Regions from separate parts of the Allorhizobium sp. Av2 genome, predicted to be linked through region 1. Evidence: riboswitches for the same ligand, from Rfam matches in the RefSeq annotation. Region 1 holds a riboswitch; the other holds the start of a gene.

Region 1 (9,246 bases):
CGTCGAGATCGAGCGGCGGCTGATAGCCGAGAACGGCTTGAAGGAAGGGATGATCTATCTGCAATATACAAGAGGTGCCGAGGACCGTAATTTCCTCTATTCCGAGGACCTCGCTCCGACCTTGCTGTTGTTTACCCAGTCAAAATCGCTCGACGTTGCCAGCGTCATGGAAAAAGGCCTGAAGGTCAAGACCGTGACGGACCAGCGCTGGGCGCGACGCGATATCAAAAGCGTTTGCCTCCTGCCACAGGTTCTGGCCAAGCGCGCCGCCAAGGCCGAAGGATGTGACGAAGCCTGGATGGTGGAAGACGGTTTCGTGACCGAGGGCGCGTCTTCGACGGCCTATATCGTCACCGCCGATGACAAGATCATTACCCGCGCCAATAGCAATGCGACATTGCCCGGCTGCACCCGGCTGGCGCTGTTGCAATTGGCAAAGGAACATGGGCTTGTTATCGAAGAGCGCCCATTCAGCGTCGAGGAAGCAATGGCGGCTAGCGAAGCGGCATTGACCAGCGCCTCGAATTTCATCGTACCGATCACCACCATCGACGGCAAGCCGGTCGGTGATGGCAAGCCCGGCCCGGTGGTGACGCGCTTGCGGGCGCTGTACATGGAAAACGCCCGCAGGACGGCAATTTAATCGACCTTAGATGTTTGATGCCGACATTGGCTGGGTAGATTAATAATGAAACGATTGGGCTGCAAAGCCCATCGTTTGCAGATGAACTTGTAGGGCGTGGGGCCTTTTACATCGCCATGCGCCATATATGGCGCATGGCGATGTCGCTCTTTATCTCTGTTGCATAGTTTTCTTTTTAAAGCCGATTCCGGTTTAAAGAATTATGCAATAGTGGCTTGTGCCTTCGCTGGACGTCAGCGCCACACACCGACGAGTTCGACGTAACCGAACCCTCGAACCGGCTTGCCGCGCCACGTACCGGCCATGGTGCTCGCACCTTCGTATTTGTTCAGCGCCGGTACCTGAGACACGAACTCCTGCTCACGGGGAGACGGAACCACCTCCAATTCCGCGTCCATGGCGGGGATGCGCACCGTCCACCGCGTGGGGTAGCGGCAACCACTTTTCTCGCTGTGCCAGACGTCTCGCGCCACAAGACCCGGCTCGGCGGCGGCAACCGTCTGCGATCCGTCTGCATGGAGAATGGTCGCCCATGCGCGCTCCTCGCCGCCAAGCTTGGCCGGGCCGGACCAGAGACTGATGGCGTCGCCATTGTCGAGATTGATGTCCATCCAGCTCCATTTGAATGCTGCGTCGACAGCGGCAACGCCCTCTTGGTTCTGCCATTGTCGATCGAACCAGACGACACCTTCGACGGAGCGCTTATTGCCATCGACAGTGATTGCGCCGCGGGCTGCGAGCCGGGGAACCGAATATTGATGGATCATCATGCCGATGAGTGGGAAAACGCCGGTGCCTCCGTTCATGATGACCGGGCCCGTCGCGTGGGCCTCTATGTCTACTTCGCCTTTACCGCCGCCGAGAGTGGCCTTTATGCGGAAGTTGTCCAGGGTTCCCCACATGCGACCATTTGGCATTTCGATGTCGAAGCCACTGTCAGCAATGGTTGCCTGATCAACCGGGATCACGACATCTTCAGCGCGGTACCAGCCCGTCGTCTCGTTCGTGATCGCAACGCAAGCCTGGATGGCACTGCCAGTATCCGGCATTGGCGAGATCATGATGTGGTACAGAAAATTCAGGGTCTCGCCATCGACGTCGAAATGACCGATGGCGAACCAGGAGTTGACGTCAAACTCCTTCTTCAGTGCAAGGTCGGCGACGGGATCGACAAACGCGCCGAGGCCCTTTGGCACCGAGAGAATTGAAACGTCGGTTGCAGCTTGGGTCATGTCGAGATCCTGTCTCGTATGGGTGACTGGAGGTGAAAAGTGTTTAGGGGTGAGAGCCTTGGCTGGTGAGGGCGACCGGCCCCGCAGCGGCAAGCAAAGCTGGAAGCATGATCGTGTCGACGAGTTCTGCGATCACGTCGCTATCGCGATCGTTGACATGAAGCAGCACAAAATGGATGGCAATTGCCCCGGGCAATTTGCCGATTAGTTGCGGAATTTCACTTTGCCTGAGTTCGCCTCTCTGCGTGGCGCGCTGGATGATCGACGACCATTGACGCAAGCCGAACTGGTAAATGGTCTCGGAGAGCAACGCGAGTGGCTCAGGGTCCGTCCTCGCCTGGAAAACCAGGCTGGACAGAATTCGCGTACGACGGGGTGAGAGCGCTTCGAAGACCGACCGGACCCACCATTGAAGGTCTTCGCGTAGGCCGCCATGGTCGATATCCGTATCAGGGATTGTCAGCAAGTCCTGCTCCAGCGCCGCCAACACCAACTTGGTCTTGGTGGCGAAACGTCGGTAGATTGCAGGAGGGGTGGTTTGCGCCCGCCGCGACACATCGGAGATCGATAGCGCTTCAAAACCCACCTCAGAGAGGGCTTCCAGCGCCGCATCCAGGATCGCCCGGTCGAGATCCTCGCTATACGGACGCCCAGGCAGACGTATCTTATCCGTACGCGCGTCAATTGTTTTCTCAACAGGCGGCATAATCAAAAGGTCTCCTCTTCTGCGGACCATCTCGTCAAAAGGCGCGGTCCATTGGCTTTTAAGCCCGCAAACAAGACATCACTCGAGCCAACCAAACTCAACAGCCTCAAGACAACGCAATAACAATACGATGTCAATCCATATTGTTATTGCGTTGTCTTGGGGTTCTGGTAATACTGCGGACGTTAATCGGTTTCCCGGTCAGCGGCGCACCGCGACCAGGCAATCAAGGAGGAGGTTGCAAGGCTTGCGTTGAGCGCCCCTAAATAAGTCGAGGAAGTCGAAGGTCTTCATCGACACCCATGTTGGATGTCTGGCGGATCGGAGTGTTGCTGGATTGATCGAGTATCGTGTGGACTATCGGCTCCTCCCCAAACTCCTCTGAGGAAACGAACGTTAAGCTTAGCTGTTCTCGAACCGAATTGGAAAAAGCGATGAAAATCTATGAAATGCGTATCTACACCCTGAAATCCGCCGAAGCCGCTACTGCCTACCGGAAAATCTGGATCAAGCATATCGAGAGTCTGAAAGCGGTCGGGATTACCACTCATGGCGTGTTTACTGTTGACGGCGATCCAAACAAAATTGTCGCACTCGTGAACTATCCCGAAGGTGCCGATCCGAAAGAGGTATCAGATCGTTATATGACCAGCGATCTGTTCAAGGAGGATATGACGGGTTTCGATCCAGCGTGGTTCTCCTCGGTGGAGGCGATACCTCTCGCCCCCGAAGCATGTTCACCTCTCCAGTAACAGGCCTACTGCATAATTCCTTAAATCGGACTCGATTTAACGAGAAAAATATGCAGCAGATATAAAGAGCTACAGCGAACCTTTGTGCGCCATAAATGGCGCACGCGCTGTTGACGAAAAAGCCTGTCCGGTTCGCGGCCATAGCACATGGGCCCAATAACCATACGGTCGATTAGCTCGTGATACTGCAACGCAATAGGGAGGGCAGCCGAATGTCTTCGGCAGTCGGCTTTCGCAATATTGGCCATTTTGTTCCCAAGAACCATATGCAACGGTATGGTTCTGGATTGTTAACCGTGGTCCAATGCGACCCTGAAAAAGGTTATCCCACCCGTTGATACTCAATCATCCGGGCGCGGGACAGAACCAGTTCCAGGCGGTTTTCACTGAGCAGGTTCAGGCAGATCCGTTTGGTCCAGGGGCCATCGTGAAGCGCGAACAGGTAGCGACCGGCACCCAGCGTTTGCAACGGCATGGACTGGCGGGTTGGGCCGACGCCCATCACCAGCATGGAACCGTGGATTTCAAATCGGGCGCCTTCCGGCGAAAGCCAGATGCCGGAAAGCGACGGCGAAACACCATTGTCTTTGGCGGGTCGGTAATGACGCGGTCCATGGCCGACGTCGCCGATAATGTCGTCTCCCTGCATTTTCAGCCGCAACGGCGAGGTGGAAGAGCGCGAGGAAATCCAGCCATCGCCGTCATCATAGGCCGCATCTTCGGCATCGAGCGCAATAATGCTGCTTGCCTTCACCTCGATCCAGTTCGGGCCGCTGTCTTCCACGTAAAGCCCGTCACGAAGTGCCCTCGACAAGCGTGGCAGGGGCAGGCCGAACAGCGCGATCATTGCCGATTGGGCAATTTTGGCGCCATTGGTGTCTTCCCTGTTGGAAACGACGACGAATCCAGCCCCGGTTTCACGATCGAGCAGAAAATAGGTCTTGTAGCCCGGATGCGAGCCGCCATGCCCGATGAAGTCCTTTTCGCCCAGCATTGTGTGGGCCAATCCCAGCCCGTAACCGCTTGGCCTGCCATCGGCGAGCGGGCGCGGAGCGGCCATGGCTTCGAGCCGCCCGGCCAGCGCGCCTTCTCCCTTCAGCAGGGCTTCCAGCCATAGGGCAAGCGAGCGGGCGCTGCCTGTCATGCTGCCGGAGGCGGAAATATGCAGGCCAGCGGCGGAAAGCTGCCATTTCTGGCCATCATGCCAATAACCGGGAGCAAGCCCGGCAACGACATCATTCCAACCATCCGGCGCATCGAAAACCGCACCGGTTTCTGCGCCGGCACGCTGGATATAATCGCGGAAATAAATGCCCTTGCGCTCAAGCGCTGCTTCCACCAGCCGGTAGCCGGTATTGGAATAGGAAACTTCACTGCCTGCGGCAAAGTTCAGCCGGGTCTGTCGGCTGAGAAAGTCCAGCAGTGGCCCGCTTCGAGTTTCCGAATAAACCGACAATCCAAGTAGGCTCAACGCTTCACGGGTATCCGGCAAGCCGCCGCTCATATCCAGAGCGCGGCCGACGGTGACACTGGCGAGCGGTTCTTGCAGTTGCGGCAGATGCGCACCCAACCGGTCATCAAGGCGGATGAGGTCTGGATGAGACAGAACCAGCGTACAAAAGGCATGTTTGGTGACCGAGGCATAGCGAATGACACTATCCGGGGTAAAGGACGCACCCGTGCTCAGGTTTTCAACGCCGCCGCTTAACCCAAATCGGATGCCATCAAGGTCAAAACCGATCACCGCCCCGCCGGGGCCGTCCTTTGTCCAAGGTTCAAGAGCGGCGTTGACGGCCCGTTCGGCGTCTTTCCAGTTTAACATCTGTTCCATTCAATCTTTTACCGCCGAAATATCCGCGACAATGATAGCGTTGTCATTTAGCAAATCCGTAGAGGTGGGATGGCAACGCGCTTTGTTGCCCGCGCGTGATGACAATAGCGTCTGACATCGGTCTCAATGGGTGGCATTTGGGAGCCAAATATGTCAAGTCTTTGATGCATTTGGATATTCACGAATCTTCAATGCAAGGCTGCATCGGCGTGGCAGATGCGTGCGTATGATGTGCAAGGATAGAGCAATGACACAGACCGTTCCCGTTTTCGATGGCCATAACGATGTGCTGCTGCGGCTGCGCCGCTCTGGTCGTCCCCAACCCTACCGGGATTTTTTGCAGGGCGGCGAAGCCGGGCATATTGATTTGCCCAAGGCGCGCCAGGGTGGGTTGGCCGGTGGACTTTGTGCCGTGTTCATTCCCTCACCAAGCTTCAAACCCAATGACGCCGGGGATTTCGTGGCTCCGGCCCAGCCGGAAGCGTTGAATGAGACGCTGGCCATGGCCCGGCTGCTGTTTGAAATCGAGGCGAATTCGGCTGGTCGCGTCAAGGTCTGCCGCAGTGCCGCCGATATCCAGCATTGCCTGGAAAATGAAATCTTCGCGGCGGTTTTTCACATTGAAGGCGTAGAGGCTATCGCTGCCGATCTTGACGCACTCTATGTGCTGCATCAGGCGGGGTTACGCTCGCTCGGTCCCGTCTGGAGCCGACCGAATATCTTTGCCCATGGCATTCCCTTCCGCTTTCCATCCTCCCCGGATATCGGCCCCGGCCTGACTGATGCCGGCAAGGACTTGATCCGGGCCTGTAATGAGCTGAAGATCATGGTCGATCTCTCTCATATGAATGAACAGGGGTTTTGGGATATCGCCGGTCTTTCCAAGGCGCCGCTTGTCGCATCTCATTCCAACGCCCACGCGCTATGCCCTCATAGCCGCAACCTTACAGACAAGCAGCTGGACGCCATCCGTGACAGTGGCGGACTTGTCGGCATCAATTTCGGGGTGATTTTCCTGCGCGAAGACGGTCAACGCAATCTCGATACACCGCTGGATGTGCTCATCGACCATATCGATTATATGGTGACGCGCATGGGCATCGATCATGTGGCGCTCGGCTCAGACTTCGATGGCACCACCGTTCCAGACGCTCTGAAGGATGCAACCGGCCTGCCCTTGATCGTCAAGGGACTGGAAGCGCGTGGTTATGATGCGACCTCGATTGCCAAGATCTGCCATGGCAACTGGATTTCAGTGCTGGAACGGACCTGGGGTGGTTGACCGTGTAAGAAATTCACTTTTTAAAGCTGTAAAATTCATATAATTATCTATGACGCTAAATTGTTGATCTATTAATATGGGTGGCTGGAGATAATATGGACAAGATTGAAAAACGGGCCCGGGAATGGTTTAAAGAGGACTTTCCCAATCGGACTTGGGATTTAGTTTCTTCTAAGCGTGTGCTCGGCGAAGACTTGGAAGTCATTCATGCGACTGAGGAGGAAAAAGAAAAGTATCGTGAGCTCGCACGAAGGCAGCTTGAAGAGTTGGGCAATCATTAAAACCTCCGGCTTGATTTTTATCTCCTAGCTTGACCGAGAGGTAAGCTTAGTTCTATCGTTAAACGTATTCACCAGGGGTGTCCCGCAAGGGGCTGAGATTCCGCTACGCATAACAGCAGCGCGGTGACCCGTTGAACCTGATCCAGTTCATACTGGCGTAGGGACGGTGCAAGCGCTGCAAAACCACGGCCCGTATTGGGTTGGCCCGTTATGGGCGGGTAAAGCGTCTTTCCATCATTCCGGCTATCATGACTGGGTCTCCAACCTGAACACTTGGAGCCTCAAAAATGAATATCGCCCCACAGTTTCCGACCCCCGAAGTCACCACCGGGACGCTTCCCGCCTCCGCCAAGGTGCATATTGCCGGAGAGATCCACCCGCAGATCCGCGTGCCGATGCGCCAGATCACGCTGCACCCCACCTCGGGCGAGCCGCCGGTGAATGTTTATGACAGTTCCGGCCCCTATACCGATCCGAACGCCACCATTGCCATTGATGCAGGCTTGCCGCGCATTCGCGCCGAATGGGTGGTCGCACGCGGTGATGTCGAGACCTATGCTGGACGGCACGTCAAGCCGGAAGATAATGGCTTTGCGACAGGCGAAAAGCTGACACCGGAATTTCCGGTGCGCAATGCGCCCTTGAGGGCAAAACCCGGCAAAGCCGTCACTCAGCTTGCCTATGCCCGCGCTGGCATCATCACCCCGGAGATGGAGTTCATTGCCATCCGCGAGAATGTTGGCCGCAAAGCCGCCAAGGACGCTTTGATCCGCGATGGCGAGAGCTTTGGCGCATCCATCCCGGATTACGTCACCCCAGAATTTGTCCGTCAGGAAGTGGCCATGGGCCGCGCCATCATCCCGGCCAATATCAACCACCCGGAAGCCGAGCCGATGATCATTGGTCGGAATTTTCTGGTGAAGATCAATGCCAATATCGGCAATTCCGCCGTCACATCCTCCATGGCCGAAGAAGTGGAAAAGATGGTCTGGGCGATCCGCTGGGGCGCGGATACGGTGATGGACCTCTCCACCGGACGCAATATTCACAATATCCGCGACTGGATCATCCGCAATTCCCCGGTGCCGATTGGCACGGTGCCGCTCTATCAGGCGCTGGAAAAGGTGCATGGCATTGCCGAAAATCTCACATGGGACGTGTTCCGCGATACGCTGATCGAACAAGCCGAGCAGGGGGTGGATTATTTCACCATCCATGCCGGTGTGCGCCTCTCCTATATTCATCTGACCGTCAACCGGGTTACCGGCATTGTCTCGCGCGGCGGCTCGATCATGGCCAAGTGGTGTCTGCATCACCACAAGGAGAGCTTCCTCTACGAACATTTCGACGAGATCTCCGATATCTGCCGGGCTTATGACGTGTCGTTTTCGCTGGGTGACGGCCTTCGCCCCGGCTCGATTGCCGATGCCAATGACGCCGCGCAATTCGCCGAACTGGAAACGCTGGGCGAACTGACCAAAATCGCCTGGGCGAAGGATTGCCAGGTGATGATTGAAGGCCCCGGCCATGTGCCGATGCATAAGATCAAGGAGAATATGGACAAGCAGTTGAAGACCTGCGGCGAGGCGCCCTTCTACACGCTCGGTCCGCTAACCACAGACATCGCTCCCGGTTACGACCACATCACGTCTGGCATTGGGGCGGCGATGATCGGCTGGTACGGCACGGCAATGCTCTGCTACGTCACACCCAAGGAGCATCTGGGCCTGCCGGATCGCAATGACGTCAAGACCGGGGTGATCACCTATAAGATCGCTGCTCATGCAGCCGATCTAGCCAAGGGGCATCCGGCAGCCCAGGTCCGCGACGATGCACTGTCGCGCGCCCGTTTCGAATTCCGCTGGGAAGACCAGTTCAACCTGTCGCTCGATCCCGACACGGCCCGGTCCTTTCACGACGAAACCCTGCCGAAGGAAGCCCATAAGGTTGCGCATTTCTGCTCGATGTGCGGCCCGAAATTCTGTTCGATGCGGATTTCCCACGATATTCGCGCCGAGGCCCAGAAAGAGGGGCTGGAAGCCATGGCGGCCAAATATCGCGATGGCGGCGATCTCTACATGCCGGTCTCCGATGGGGAGAACCAACCGGCGGGAGAATGACATGTCCATTCTGATCAAGGGGGCCGGCGTTGCCGGCCTCACATTGGCGTTTGAACTTGTTCAACGCGGTATCAATGTCGCGGTGCGCGATATCAAAACCTGCGTGGGGCAGGGGGCCTCTCACTATGCAGGCGGCATGCTGGCGCCCTATTGTGAGCGGGAAGCCGCAGAAGAGCAGGTTCTGACGCTTGGCCTGGCAGCGGCGGATTGGTGGGAACAGGCTTTGCCCGGTGCAGTCACGCGCAAGGGGACGCTGGTGCTGACCCCGAACCGCGATATCCAGGACCTGAACCGCTTTGCCAGCCGCACAAGTGGCCATCAATGGCTGGACGCCGATGGTATCGCCGCGTTGGAACCGGATTTGGCTGGACGGTTTCGCAAGGGCCTGTTTTTCGCAGA
Region 2 (9,246 bases), on a different replicon from region 1:
TCGAAGCGGATGGCGACATCGCCCGGCCCGGTGGCCATGACCGCCTCCACCTTGTTGTCGATCTGAAAACCGTCTGGCACGTCGAAGCGAATGCCGAGGCCGCCATGCAGGAACGTGTGGCCACGGACATAGCCCTCTTGTGGGCTGTCGCCATACAGCATGCCATCGATGCCATCGAAAAAGTAATCGCGGCCCTTGTCGCCGGTCGATCCGTCGGGTCCGAAGGCGCGGGCATGGTCGCGCGCCAGTTCCACCCGCTGCGGTGTGCTGGGATGGCTGGACAGGAAGTCCATGCTCTGGTCGGCATTCGGGTCGGATGAGCTGTAATGCTGATAGGCGGCCATGGAATCCAGGAAGCGCGCCGCCGCATAGGGATCGTAACCTGCTTCGCCCAGCGTGCGCACCCCGATCGTATCGGCCTGCAATTCCTGCTGGCGTGAGAAGGCAGCCAGCCGCAGCTTGCCACGGGCCAAGGCCTGCTTGCCAGCGAGATCGCTGGACAGGACCTCGGCAACCACCCGGCTGGCGATGACCTCGGCTTCCTCGCGCCGCTGGCGCTCGATGCCATGATTGGCGGTGACATGGGCCATTTCATGCGACAGCACGGCGGCAACTTCCGACGCGTCATTGGCCAGCGCCAACAGGCCTCGGGTGACGTAGAGATAGCCGCCGGGCAGGGCAAAGGCATTGATCGCAGGCGAATTCAGAATGGTGATGCGGTAGGACTGCTGCGGGTTTTCAGACACCACCGTCAACGCACCGGCAATTTTCGCCACCAGGCGTTCGGTTTTTTCGTCGTGATATTCGCCGCCATAGCTTGCCACGATACGGGGATGCTCACGCGCACCCATCTGGGCCCGGGGATCGTCCTTTTGGACTTCCTGAACGATCTGCGGTGAAGACGAGGGCGAGATGTTCGGCTGGTAGGACTGCTCAACCATCGACTGGCAGCCGGCAAGCGACAGGGCGGCGATAAGGCCGAGGCTCGCTTTTAATCCAGGGCGCATTTTTCCCACCACCATTCGCGTGGTCTGCCAGGTGCCTCGCTGTGCAGGGGCCATCAGGATCATATTGCAGCGCATCCTAGAAACGTCTTCGTCCCCTCGCCTGTTCAAGCCTTGCCCGCCATTTCGCCGGTATTGCGAAGCGGGATGTTTCACGATTTTTATCCAAATCCTTAACAGCATATTATTGAAATGGATAAAACTGCGCATCGCACAAGATCAGTCAATTGGATAAGAAAATGTTAATGATCGCATTGATTTGTGCTTTGTATGTACCACGCCATGCCAGCCAGTCGCGTCGAAATCATGGCCTCAAAGCCGGTCACGATCATGAAAAGGACCGAGAAAGGTCTTGAGTGCGGCTGGGCCTTCGCCGGAAAGGAAGGTTTTTGCGTCGCAATGCAATAAAATCCGGCCTTGATCCAGAAATAGCACATCATCAGCCAGACGCTTAACATCCTGGGGATCGTGGCTGACGATCAATACGCTCTGGCCGGTTTCGCGGTGCAGATCCAGCAGCAGTTCTGCCATGCTGGCGCGCAGGCCAGGATCGAGGGCGGCAAAAGGTTCGTCCAGCAACAATACCGGCTTGCGCCGCACCAGCGCACGGGCAAAGGCGGCGCGCTGTTTTTCTCCGCCGGAAAGCGTCGCGGGCTTGCGTCGGTCATAGCCACCAAGCCCCACTCTTTCCAGCGCCTCGCTCACCGCCAGCCGATCCGCCGCGCCAAGCCGTAGAGACGGATCGATGCCAAGGCCGATATTGGTGGCGAGATCGAGATGGGCAAACAGGTTATGGTCCTGGAACACCAGCGAGGCTGGACGCCTGGCGGGGGGCAGATCGGTGATGTCTTCCGACCCAATTCGGATACGGCCATGATCGGCGATCTCGAATCCGGCAATCAGGTTCAGCAGGGTGGATTTTCCGGAGCCCGACATGCCGGTAATCGCAGTGATCTTTCCGGATGCGATCTGATCGTGGAAAGCAAAACTCTGGTTTCCCAGACGCAGGTGCACGGTGTCGAGCACAATTGCTGCATCGGGAATAATGGCCGTCTCGCTCAAGGTCGATCCTCCAGTTTGCCAGCGCTTGAGCCGCCCGCCGTTCCAATCATGGTCAGCACAAGGCAGACAAGGCCGAGCAGCAGTGCCAGACCATCCGCATCGGCGGTGCGGTAGCTGCCCATCCGGCTATAGATCAGCCATGGCAACGTCGCCAGATTATTGGCACCGAACAGGGCAACCGCCCCAAGGTCTCCAAGCGATAGCGCCATGGCAAAGGACAGGGCCGTCAAGATCGGACGGCGCAGGCCCGGCCAGTCGATATGGCGGATCTTGGCCATTCCGCCAAGGCCGAGGCTTGCAGACAGGCGTGCCGTGCGGTGGTGATGGGTGGTAATGGCCGGTGCCAAGACCCGCATGGTAAAGGGCAGTGCCATGATCGCGTTGATCGCCACCACCACCGGCCCGGCAAACCCTGCCGCATTGCCCATCTGGCGCAGCAGCAGGAACCAACCGGTGGCCAGCACGATGACCGGCACCAGCAGAACCAGCGAGGATGTTGCGCCAATCAGCCGGGACAGAGTGGCTGCGGCCAGGGTTTTTCGCCGCAGGCCTGCCAGTGCTGTTCTGGCATTGATGAAGACGAGGCTGAGACCCAGCGCCAGCAGGGCGGCAGGAAAGGCGATGGCTAGGCTGAGACCGGCAGCCTGCCAAACCGAGGGATCACCCAGCAGTTTCAGGAGATCGGCTTTGACGCCAGCAAAAGCGATATTGGCAAGCGGCGTGACAAGGAAGAGCAGAGCAACCAGCAGCACAACCCCATCCCAGGCCCGCGCTGCCAGCCCCTTGCCATCGAGCCGCAGCACAGGTCGTTCATCGGGTATTGTTTGGTCGTCCGGTGCCGGAAACAGCGCCAAAAGGCCAAGCAACAGAGCCGTGACGGCTAGTTGCAGGGTGGCCAGGGACACGGCCAAGGGCGGATCGAAATCAAAGCGCAACGCCTGATAGATCGCCACTTCCAGCGTAGTGGCGCCCGGCCCGCCGCCTAGCGTCAACACCAGCGTGAAACTGGTGGCGCAGAGCATGAAGATCAGCCCGGCAATGCCGGGAAGCAAGGGGCTGAGGGCTGGCCATTCGATCATCCGGAAAATGGCAACCGGACCCATGCCAAGGCTGGCGGCCATGCGCCAATAATCGGGAGGCACCCGTTCCAGCCCGGCGAGCAGCAGGCGGCATGTCAATGGCATGTTGAAAAACACATGGGCAATGAGAATGCCGGTCAGGCCGTAAATGCTGACCGGTGTCTGGCGGCCGAGCAGCGCCAGCAGGTCATTGGCAAACCCGTTGCGACCCCAGATGCCGATCAGGCCCAGCGCACCAATCAGCACCGGCAGGCCCATGGGCAGGGCCATCAGCCGGATCAGCCAGCGGCGGCCCCAGAAATGCCGTTGCCTCGCCAGGGCAAGCGCCACAGGCAGGGCAAAGACAAGAGACAGCAATGTCGATAGCCCGGCCTGCACCAGGGTGAAGCGCAGGATGGACAGGGTGTAACTGTCCAGCGCCAGCGGCACGTTGCCACCGGTTGCCACCAGCAAGGCGGTGATTGCCAATCCGATAAACGCAAACAGGCTGGCAAGGCCAATGACCCCACCGGCAATCGGTAGCAGGTTTTGCCGTGCGAGAGCATTTTTGCTTGTCGTTGAACCGCGAAAATGCGCTCGCACTTTGTTTTTGCGCATTTCCGGACGCAAAACCGCTAAACACTTTTGCTGGAAATGCTTGAGAGCCATGCCGGACCTTACTTTGCCGCCATTGCCGCCTGCCATTCCGCAATCCAGCTCTTGCGGTTGGTAGCAACCTCCTGCGGGCTCATCAGGAAGGTCTTGGCTGGCTTGACCAGACGGTCGAAAGCCTCTGGCAGCGGGGTCGAGGTCTTGGTGACTGGCATCATCCAGTTGTTGGTGGGGATCTCATCCTGGAATCCTGACGTCAGCATGAATTTCAGGAAATCCTCGGCCAGTTGCTTGTGCTTGGCATTCTTTAGCAGGCCCGCCACTTCGATCTGGATGTAATGCCCTTCCGAAAAGGACGCGGCCTGATAACGATCGGTGTTTTCTGAAACCATGTGGTAGGCGGGCGAGGTCGTATAGGAAAACACCATCGGCACTTCGCTCTTGGTGAACAGGCCATAGGCTTCCGACCAGCCGGGAGTGACGGTCAGCACCCGATCTTTCAATTTTGCCCAGGCGGCGGGCGCGTCCTTGCCATAGACGGATTTAACCCAGAGCAGCAGGCCAAGCCCCGGCGTCGAGGTGCGCGGGTCTTCGATGACGATCTTCTGGGCGGGGTCTCCCTCCACCAGTTCCTTCAGGCTTTTGGGCGGATTTTTTATGGTCTGGGTGTCATAGACGACGGCGAAATGTCCGTAATCGTAAGGCACGAACATATCGTCTTTAAAGCCGCCAGGCACCTGGGCTGCCGAGGCATCAATGCCGTGCGGGGCGAAAAGTCCGGTCTGCCTGGCTTCCTCGGTGAGATTGGTATCCAGCCCCAGCGCCAGATCTGCCTCGCTGGAAGCGCCTTCCAGCTTCAAGCGGTTCAGCAGTGCCACGCCATCTTCCAGTCCGACAAACTTGACGGTGCAGCCGCAGGTCTTTTCAAAGGTGGCTTTCACCTTCGGCCCCGGGCCCCATTCGGAAACGAAGCTTTCATAGGTGTAGATGGTCAGTACCTTGTCTTCGGCCTGGGCGGCGGGCGTGCCAATGGCGAGAAGCGTCAGTACAGCAGTTGCTGGGATGGACAAGAACATGCGTGGGGACTGGTCAGCCATGGCTTTTCCTCTTTAATGTCAATAGCGCGAGATGGGAAAAGGCGGTATGGCAGCCGCGCATCTAATCCCTCCGCCGGTGTTAGCCGGATCAGGTTCCGCGGGTTGGCGGCGTCGCCTCTCAGCAATGGCAGACACCATTGCACCCCGTTAGATCTCTAGGAGGTTTAGCGGTGGGGAATGAAACTGACAAGGGGTGATTGGATGGGACGGTGAGTGACCCTTCATTGATCTTGGAGGGCCAGTGGATTTCAATCGTCACGGATCAGTATCGTCATTCATATTGCGCCGAATTTGACGCAAATGAGATATTTTATTGACGCCATGTCCTGCCATCTGGTTTACTGCGGCTCTTAAGCTTTGAAAAGTATACGCTTGCTTGCCTTGGTTGATGGAGGAACATCGCATGCCATTGGAAAAAAGTGATATTGATTTTGTATGCAACAGTGTGCGGTTTACCGGCAAATACACAGACCATGGTCAGACATGGTCTGACCTGCAGATCATGACGCTTGCCAAGGCAAGAACCATGGATAAAGGCGGTCGGGCAGAACAGTTCCTCAATCACTATCTGGCGGGCTCGGGTGAGCCGATCCATTTTTCGCTTCGGACATTGATGGAAGAGGACCCGGGGGTACGTGCTCGCATCTTTGGTGCAATCAATGCGGCGCGGGCGCCGTTGAAAAATTCAAAGGGGGAAAATTCAAGGACTGCGCCAATCCTGTCCCCGTCATCTCACCCTGCCTCTTCCGGCATCGTGGATATTCCGCAAACCAATTTTCGAAATCACGATTGGCAGTTTGCGACGGGCTCATTGAATGTGAACTGGCAATTTATTGAAGAAATCAATCGCAATGGCGTTATTATGATGAAAGTCGAGGTCTGGACGACCAACATCTACCGGTGGCATCCAGAGGATGATCGACGGACACAATGCGTGCATGAGGCGGCCGCCAATCTTCAACATCCCAAGCAGGAAAGCTATTTTCCGATTGATGATCGTATCCACGGATCTGGAATGCTTCCTGGCATGGTGACGCCGAATTATTCCAAGAAGAAGACCACGAACTATAAGCCAGCCAAGGATTTTCTGATGGTGGCCAAACCCGAAGCCGTGCTTATTCCCAAGGTGGCGCCTCCGCGTTGATCTTGTGCGATTGCGGTGCCATTCCAGTGAATGAAGCCCACTGAATGAAGTCCGGGGGGTGAGGATTTCTCTACGGCTTTTTATGGTTTGGGAGTAGCACAATAGCGTTATCGCGGGCATGATGGGAAACAGAACTTCTTTTCATGGCCGATCACCACTGATGACCGCATCCAAGACCATACTTCCGGACAACGAACCCGCCGCGCCGGACCTGACATTTGCCGAACAGATGCGCATGGCTGGCCAATCCTTCTGGTCCAGCCATGTCAGAGGACGAATTCTGCTGCTGGCGCTTTCGCTGCTCGCGGTCATTCTGCTTCTGACCTACGGCCAGATATTACTCAATCGCTGGAACCAGCCGTTCTACAACGCCTTGGAAAATCGCGATCTATCGGCCTTCTGGCAGGAGTTGCGCAATTTTTTCTTCATTGCCGCCTTTCTGCTTGTCATCAATGTGGCGCAGACCTTTTTCAGCCAGATGACCGCGCTTTACATGCGCGAGGGATTGGCCCGCGATATGGTCGATCAATGGCTGAAGGGAAGGCGCGCCTATCGGCTGTCGGTTTCCAGCCCGCTTGGTGTCAATCCGGATCAGCGCCTGCATGAAGATGCGCGCAAGCTGGCGGAATCGACGACGTCGCTCACCGTCGGCCTGGTCCAATCCACCATTCTGCTCGTCAGTTTCATCAGTGTGCTCTGGAAATTGTCGGGTGATTTTTCGCTGACGCTGTTCGGGCATCAGATCGCTATTCCCGGTTATATGGTCTGGGCGGCGCTGATCTATGCGGGTGGGGCGGCGGTGGCCAGCAATCTGGTCGGCGCGACGCTGACCCGTCTCAACGCCACCCGCTATGCCCGCGAGGCCGAGCTTCGTGCGGCCCTGATGCGCAGCAACGAGCATCTGGAGCCGATTGCGCTCGCGCGCGGCGAGGATGTCGAGCGCGCCCAGATCCATGCCACCATCGACCGGGTGCTGGCGATTATTTCCAAGCTGGCGCTGGCGCTGACCAATCTGACCTGGGTGTCGGCAGCCTTCGGCTGGCTGGCGCTGATCGTGCCGGTGCTGATCGCCTCGCCAGCCTATTTTGGTGGGACGATGACCTTCGGCGGCCTGATGATGGCGGCCTCGGCTTTCACGCAGGTCTATACGGCGCTGCGCTGGTATGTCGATAATTTCGGGGCGATTGCCGATTGGAAGGCGACGTTGCTGCGGGTGATGGTGCTGCGCGCCGCCCTGATCGAACCGGCGCTGACCGAGACGGTGGAAGGCCAGATCCGGGTGGAGGCCGGAAAGCCGGGCGAACTGGCTTTCGAAGATGTCTATATCCGCACCCCCGTCGAGGCTGAGGCCCATTGGGGCGGTTATCATCTGAAAGAGGACAATCCCACCATCCTTGCCGGTGAACATGTGATGGTTAACGGCGATCCCGGCATCAACCGGCGGCAATTCTTCAATGCCATCGCCGGACTCTGGCCCTATGGCGAAGGCTTGATCCGTCTGCCGCAGGAAGATCATATCCTGTTCGTGCCGCAGTCCCCCTATCTGCCGGAGGGACGATTGCGCGACATTCTGGCCTATCCTGAGGATGCCTCCACCTATGGTGAGGAGGCTATGGCGCTGGCGCTGAAGACGGTGAAACTCAGCCGCCTTGCTAGCGCGCTGGACGAGCGGCAGCGTTGGGACCGGGTGCTGGACAAGGATGAGCAGATGGCGCTGGCCTTTGCCCATATCCTGTTGCGCAAGCCCCGTTGGGTGGTGTTCAACGATGTGCTTGATGGCGTGGAGCCGGAAACGGTGGCGATCCTGACCGGCGTGATGACGCAGTTAGAGGAGGCGACGCTGATCTATATCGGTCGCGCCCAGGGCTTCATCGATGCGGTATCGCCGCGCATCCTGCATCTGGAACGGATGGACGTGCCGGTGCCGGAATAGGCCTGCTCGACAGCATGACGCCTTAAAGCGGGTATCATCTCGTCCGATTTAAGGAATTATCCAGTAGACTCTCTGCCCACAGAAGCTTACTGCATAATCTTTAAACCAGATATGGATTAAAAAAGCGAAATTGCGCGCCAAGCTGACTATGACATCGCCCTCGGGGCGTTCTGCACGGGCGCTCGCAATATCAGAATTCATTGGGCCGTTTTCCACGTGCCACCGCATCATGCCAATAGCCGTTCACAATGGCAGTCGGTATTCCGTTGCGACTATCTCAAGCCTGTAAGGCACTTGAGATGGTCGTTTTTTTTTCAAGGCAGGGATGCATGCGCGTCTTCGGGCCTTGGTATAACACAAAAGAGACAGAGCATTTCCTGGAGCGTCCCTGGCGCTGGAAATGGTCCCACTAGAGGCTGGATATGATCGAATTGACACCCACGCAGATCCGCGGACTGAAGCTTGCCAAGGACGGCGATCTATATCCCCAGCCGTTGAAGAAATGGACGCATCTGAACGCAGAGGTGACCTATTCCCGGACCGACCGTTTCAAGGAACGGCCGCAGAAGATCAAGTTCCTCACCACCACGACCGTGACGGAACTGACGGACCTGGGCCTGCTGGAACGGTGCAATACGGCGGAAGAAGCCGAGCAAGATTCCCGCCGGATCACCATGGCCGGCAAGATGTGGCTGCTCAAAACCAAATAATGGTTACTGCATCATTCTTTAAACCGGAATCGGTTTAAAGAGAAAATTATGCAGCAGATATAAAGCACTACAGCCAATGCCTGGAAATGTCTTTGTGCCTCCAGGCATTGGGAATGCAAGGCGTCATGCCACACATGTAAAGCGCTAGAGCATCGGACCGAAAAGTGGGAACCGGTTTTCGGATAAATCCGATGCGTAAACAAAAACTTAGAGCATCGGTCCGATGCTCTAGACCGGACCTTTGCGCACGCTGCTATAGAGCGCTTGGGTTACCCCTCCAGTTCTTCGCGCAGCATTTCCAGTTCCAGCCATTCTTCTTCCATGCGGGCGATGGACTGGCGCAGCACTTCCATTTCGGCGGCGAGTTTGTTGAAGGTAGCGGGGTCCTTCACGAACAGGTTGGGATCGGCCATTTTCGCCTCCCGCAGACCGATCTCCTTCTCGGCCTTTTCCATTTCCTTCGGCAGGTTTTCCAGCGCGAATTTCTGCTTGAAGGACAGTTTTCCCTTGTTCTTGGCTGTCGTATCGGCGCTTTTGCCGCCGCTGTCCTGCGTCTTGGCTTTTTCCGCTTTTTCCATGCGCTTGCGCTCGTCTTCCACACCCCGGCGCTGCGCCAGCATGTCGGA

The links. Region 1 has a riboswitch for thiamine pyrophosphate ahead of thiC (phosphomethylpyrimidine synthase ThiC). Riboswitches for the same ligand answer to the same signal wherever they lie in the genome.
Region 2: linked by a shared signal. The riboswitch ahead of thiB (thiamine ABC transporter substrate binding subunit) and the one ahead of thiC (phosphomethylpyrimidine synthase ThiC) in region 1 are both predicted to bind thiamine pyrophosphate.

The regions. Positions count from the first base shown of each region.
Region 1 covers NZ_CP192697.1:1,026,694-1,035,939, forward strand. Annotated here, with positions in the region: gene FS819_RS22360 (D-amino-acid transaminase) at 1-643, shown strand, start outside; gene FS819_RS22365 (lipocalin-like domain-containing protein) at 877-1,875, opposite strand; gene FS819_RS22370 (TetR/AcrR family transcriptional regulator) at 1,919-2,581, opposite strand; gene FS819_RS22375 (NIPSNAP family protein) at 3,016-3,333, shown strand; gene FS819_RS22380 (serine hydrolase domain-containing protein) at 3,656-5,164, opposite strand; gene FS819_RS22385 (dipeptidase) at 5,412-6,446, shown strand; gene FS819_RS22390 (hypothetical protein) at 6,542-6,727, shown strand; TPP riboswitch at 6,791-6,909, shown strand; gene thiC (phosphomethylpyrimidine synthase ThiC) at 7,015-8,847, shown strand; gene thiO (glycine oxidase ThiO) at 8,849-9,246, shown strand, end outside.
Region 2 covers NZ_CP192696.1:3,284,018-3,293,263, reverse strand. Annotated here, with positions in the region: gene FS819_RS15435 (M48 family metalloprotease) at 1-1,022, opposite strand, end outside; gene FS819_RS15430 (thiamine ABC transporter ATP-binding protein) at 1,317-2,066, opposite strand; gene thiP (thiamine/thiamine pyrophosphate ABC transporter permease ThiP) at 2,063-3,829, opposite strand; gene thiB (thiamine ABC transporter substrate binding subunit) at 3,802-4,812, opposite strand; TPP riboswitch at 4,882-4,990, opposite strand; gene FS819_RS15415 (hypothetical protein) at 5,237-5,977, shown strand; gene FS819_RS15410 (ABC transporter ATP-binding protein/permease) at 6,138-7,910, shown strand; gene FS819_RS15405 (hypothetical protein) at 8,333-8,620, shown strand; gene FS819_RS15400 (ABC-F family ATP-binding cassette domain-containing protein) at 8,890-9,246, opposite strand, start outside.